DNA from 2 places in the Bradyrhizobium japonicum USDA 6 genome. Region 2 is predicted to be linked to the other one. Evidence: predicted binding sites of a transcription regulator. Region 2 holds the regulator's gene; the other holds the start of a gene.
What was found. The regulator PhoB, encoded in region 2, activates phosphate uptake and scavenging genes when phosphate is short. The targets are predictions, from matches to a motif close to TGTCATNNANCTGTCAT.
Positions count from the first base shown of each region.

Region 1 (2,194 bases), 1.2 Mb from region 2:
ACGCCAGGGCACCGTTCTCGCACCTGATCTATCCGGTGCCCGAGCCTGGCGGGCTCGGCGTGCATCTGACGCTGGACATGGCCGGGCAGGCACGCTTCGGCCCCGACGTCGAGTGGATCGAGACGATCAACTACGAGGTCGACCCATCACGCGCCGAGCGCTTCTATCCGGCGATCCGGAAATACTGGCCGACGCTGCCCGACGGCGCGCTGATGCCGAGCTATTCAGGCATTCGCCCGAAGATCGTGCCGCCGGCGGTGGCCACGCAGGATTTTCTGATGCAGGGCCCGCGCGATCACGGCGTCGAAGGCCTGATCAACCTGTTCGGTATCGAATCGCCGGGACTGACGTCATCGCTCGCGATCGCCGATCACGTCGCCGAGCTCGCCAACATCTAGAGCGTTTTCGCGCGAAGCGGATACCGGCTCGCGTAAAGAACGCCGCGCAAATAGCTTTGCACGGCGCGCACCTTCTGGCAGGGATGAGCAATAGCTCTCACCCCTGCGTGAAGGGTAGGTTCAATTTTACGCTGTTACGGGGGTTACTAGTGGAGCGTGTCGCCGGTGTGCTTCAAGCGCTCGATCTGGTCCTTGACCATCAACTTCCGTCGCTTCAACTCAACAATTTGCAGGTCGTCTGTTGAAAGGTGCACTAGAGCTTCGTGCAATTCGTTTTCGAGCGTTTTGTGCTTCCGTTCCAATTCAACCAGATGTGCCTGAATTGTCATTCGAAACCTCCTCGGTAGGGGGAAACCTTGGATTCGATCCGGACGAGCAAGTGTACATCACCGATTCGTTCTGTCGATATGTATCCGTCGTCGCGGCGTCATTTTTGAAAATTCATATGTAACGAACCGTGAGTAAGGAACCACGCTGGAAAAATCCATGATATCAACGTGCTTGCGCAACGCTGCTGCGAATCGTCGAAATATCTTGCGAGAGTTCGGTGAGCGGCGGCCCGAGATCGCTTGCGATCACGGCGCGCAAGGACGATAATTTCCACAGGGCATCCACAGCCTTGAATCTCACGCCCATCGGGTTTCGGCCACCGCGAACATGACCAATGAAGACGAGCGTGAGCTCGAAGCCGAGCTCACCCGGTTGCAGCAAGAACACCGAGATCTCGATGCCGCGATCGATGCGCTGCATCAATCGCCTGCCCCCGACCTGTTGCGGTTACAACGGTTGAAGAAGCGCAAGCTGTTGTTGCGCGACCGTATCGCGTTCATCGAAGACCAGATCACGCCGGACATCATCGCCTGATCCGCGAGGCCCTTTTCGTGGCAGCTTGCCGCATCCGAATCCGCTTGACTCGAAAAGAACAAAATAGGAACATTTGGACATCCCACCGCCCCAGGAACCGCCCAGGAACCCCCGAGGACAACGCAGATGTCGGCAACCGCCCTTCTCGACAACAGCCATTATGAACAGGCCTGCGACCAGGCGATCGCGATGTGCGACGGCAATCTGCGCAGCACCATCAAGGCGCTGATCATGGCCAACGAATATCTGGAAGCGGAGCTGGAAGAATTGCAGGCGGCGATTTCAGCCGGCTGCATTCCCGAGACCGCACGCAGCAAAGTGCGGAGCAACAGCAGCGCCGCCTGAGTTCAACATCGGAGCAACGCCATGTCGGATGTGACCTACTACGTTGCAATGCCCTTCCTGATCGATGCCGACGGATCGCCTGTCGCGGGCACCGCGGAGGAATGCCAGAGCTCGGCGGCCGCGTTGCGGCGCGCCGAGATCATGGCGCACGGTGCCGGCCATATCGGCGCGGTTGCGTTCAGCCGCAGCGGCGATCCCATGACCGGCGAATTCGGCGACGCCACGCTGCTGCGCAAATTCGGCAACGTGCCGGAAGATCTGGCCACGCTGTAAGGGTTGTTGCCTGAGCATGATCTCCGCGCAACGCGGTCCGCGCTTGTCGCGAAGATCATGCCCTAGGGCGTGTACTCATAAACGGCTGGATCAGGGTCAGCTCCCGGAGCGCAGCGGACTATCTGTGCTCAAAGCAGTTTTGACCCATATCGGACCTCGTTCTGTTTTCAGAATACGCGACGCAAGAGTTGCTGGATGGGAATCCTCTGCCGTGTCGGGCGAGACCCTCTGCAAATTAGCCCTTCTGGCCCCCGTGGGTTTCGAACATTGTCTTAGCGTACTGGAGGCCCACGCCAAACGGGCCGCCGTACTGC
Region 1 covers NC_017249.1:2,380,552-2,382,745, reverse strand. Annotated here, with positions in the region: gene BJ6T_RS11140 (NAD(P)/FAD-dependent oxidoreductase) at 1-398, shown strand, start outside; gene BJ6T_RS11135 (YdcH family protein) at 545-727, opposite strand; gene BJ6T_RS47105 (hypothetical protein) at 891-1,148, opposite strand; gene BJ6T_RS11125 (YdcH family protein) at 1,056-1,262, shown strand; gene BJ6T_RS11120 (hypothetical protein) at 1,389-1,607, shown strand; gene BJ6T_RS11115 (hypothetical protein) at 1,629-1,880, shown strand; gene BJ6T_RS11110 (hydrolase) at 2,116-2,194, opposite strand, start outside.
Region 1: a site for PhoB is predicted at 813-829, ahead of BJ6T_RS11135 (YdcH family protein). Genes of this name have one in related genera too.

Region 2 (2,194 bases):
CTCCAGGAGCTCACGCGCCTGGTCGCCGAGATGGGAGGCATCGCCGAGCGCATGATCGTCGATTCCGTCGACGCGCTGATCCGCCGCGACGTCGCGCTCGGCCAGCGCGTCGTCACCATCGACGCCGATCTCGACGCGCTTCAGAAGAAGATCGAGGAGCGCGCCGTGCTCACCATCGCGCGCCGCCAGCCGATGGCGGTCGATCTGCGCGAGATCGTCGGCGCCATGCGCGTCGCGACCGATCTCGAGCGGATCGGCGACCTCGCCAAGAACATGGGCAAGCGCGTCGCGGCGCTGGAGACGGATTTCCATCCGCTCAAGCTGTTCCGCGGCCTGGAGCACATGACCGATCTCGTGCAGCAGCAGGTCAAGTCGGTGCTGGATGCCTATGCCGCGCACGATCTACCGGCGGCGATGGCGGTGTGGAAGGGCGACGAGGAAGTCGACGCCATCTGCACCTCGCTGTTCCGCGAGCTGCTCACCTACATGATGGAGGATCCGCGCAACATCTCGTTCTGCATCCACCTGATGTTCTGCGCCAAGAACATTGAGCGCATCGGTGACCACGCCACCAACATTGCCGAGACCGTGTTCTACATGATCGAGGGCCAGGCGATCACCGACAAGCGGCCGAAGGGCGACATGACGACCTTCGCCACGACGGTCCCGAACACTTAAGGAGCGACGACACCATGGGCGCACGCATTATGGTGGTTGAGGACGAGGAAGCTCTCACCGAGCTTCTCCGCTACAACCTCGAAGGCGACGGCTATGACGTCGAGACGGTGATGCGCGGCGACGACGCCGACACCCGCCTCAAGGAGCACATCCCCGATTTGATCGTGCTCGACTGGATGCTGCCGGGCCTCTCCGGCATCGAGCTGTGCCGGCGGCTGCGCACCCGGCCCGAGACCAAGCAGCTTCCGATCATCATGCTCACCGCGCGCGGCGAGGAGAGTGAGCGGGTGCGGGGTCTTGCGACCGGCGCCGACGACTACATCGTCAAGCCGTTCTCGGTGCCGGAGCTGCTGGCACGCGTGAAGGGCCTGCTCAGGCGCGCCAGCCCGGAGCGGCTCGCCACCGTGCTCGCCTATGGCGACATCGAACTCGACCGCGACAAGCGCCGCGTGGCGCGTTCGGGCCGGCCGATCGATCTCGGCCCGACCGAATATCGCCTGCTGGAGTTCTTTCTGGAGCATCCCGGCCGCGTGTTCTCGCGCGAGCAGCTGCTCGACAGCGTCTGGGGCCGTGACATCTACATCGACGAGCGCACCGTCGACGTCCATATCGGCCGCCTGCGCAAGCTGCTCAATCTCGGTCGCGAGCAGGACCCGATCCGCACCGTCCGCGGCGCGGGCTACGCACTGGACGATCGCTTTGCGAAGGCGGAGCAGGCGTAAGGTCCGCTGCAAGCCGGCAAACAAAAAGCGCGCCACCCGGCGCGCTTTTTTTCTTGCTCGATCGTCCCGGCTCTGTGCCGGGACAAGGTTGTCTGCTGGAGCTGTACTCAGCGCGGACCCGGCTTCGCCGGTGCACGCCGGCGATCCGCCGCGGGCTGATACGCCACGCGCGAGTGCTGGGCGCAGTAGGGCAGGCCGGAGAGCGCCTTGCCGCCGCAGAAGAAGAAATCCGGGCTCGAGGGGTCGCCGACCGGCCAGTGGCAGGTGGCCTCGTTCAGCTCCAGCAGAGACAGCCGCTGGCTCATCGGCACGACGTTGTCGTAGGTGACCGGTTCGGCCTCGACCTCGACTTCGAAGGCTTGCGCCAGCGCGGTGTTGCCGCGTGCGATCGGGCGGGTCACCCGCATCATGTGCTGGGCGGGGCGCGCCTTGCGCGGCCGCGGCGCTGCCGATGAAGGGCTCTTGGCGCGGCCCGACAGGCCGAGCCGGTGCACTTTGCCGATTACGGCATTGCGGGTCACATTGCCGAGTTCAGCGGCGATCTGGCTGGCCGAAAGTCCGGCCTCCCAGAGCTTTTTCAGCTGCTCGACGCGATCATCCGACCAGGTCAAAACGGTCATTGCACCCTTTCCTTCGCCGGCGCCTGCCATCCTGGCGGCCGCACGGCGAATGCCTAAGCCTCGAAAAACCCGTGCCGCCAGAATCCCTTAAGGCTCGCCGGGCGCGCCAGATGCGCCCGAACGCTTACGCCGGTACATGAGGACTCTTGGGATCAGAACTGCTGCACGAGATGT
Region 2 covers NC_017249.1:1,202,665-1,204,858, forward strand. Annotated here, with positions in the region: gene phoU (phosphate signaling complex protein PhoU) at 1-678, shown strand, start outside; gene phoB (phosphate regulon transcriptional regulator PhoB) at 693-1,400, shown strand; gene BJ6T_RS05480 (GcrA family cell cycle regulator) at 1,508-2,020, opposite strand.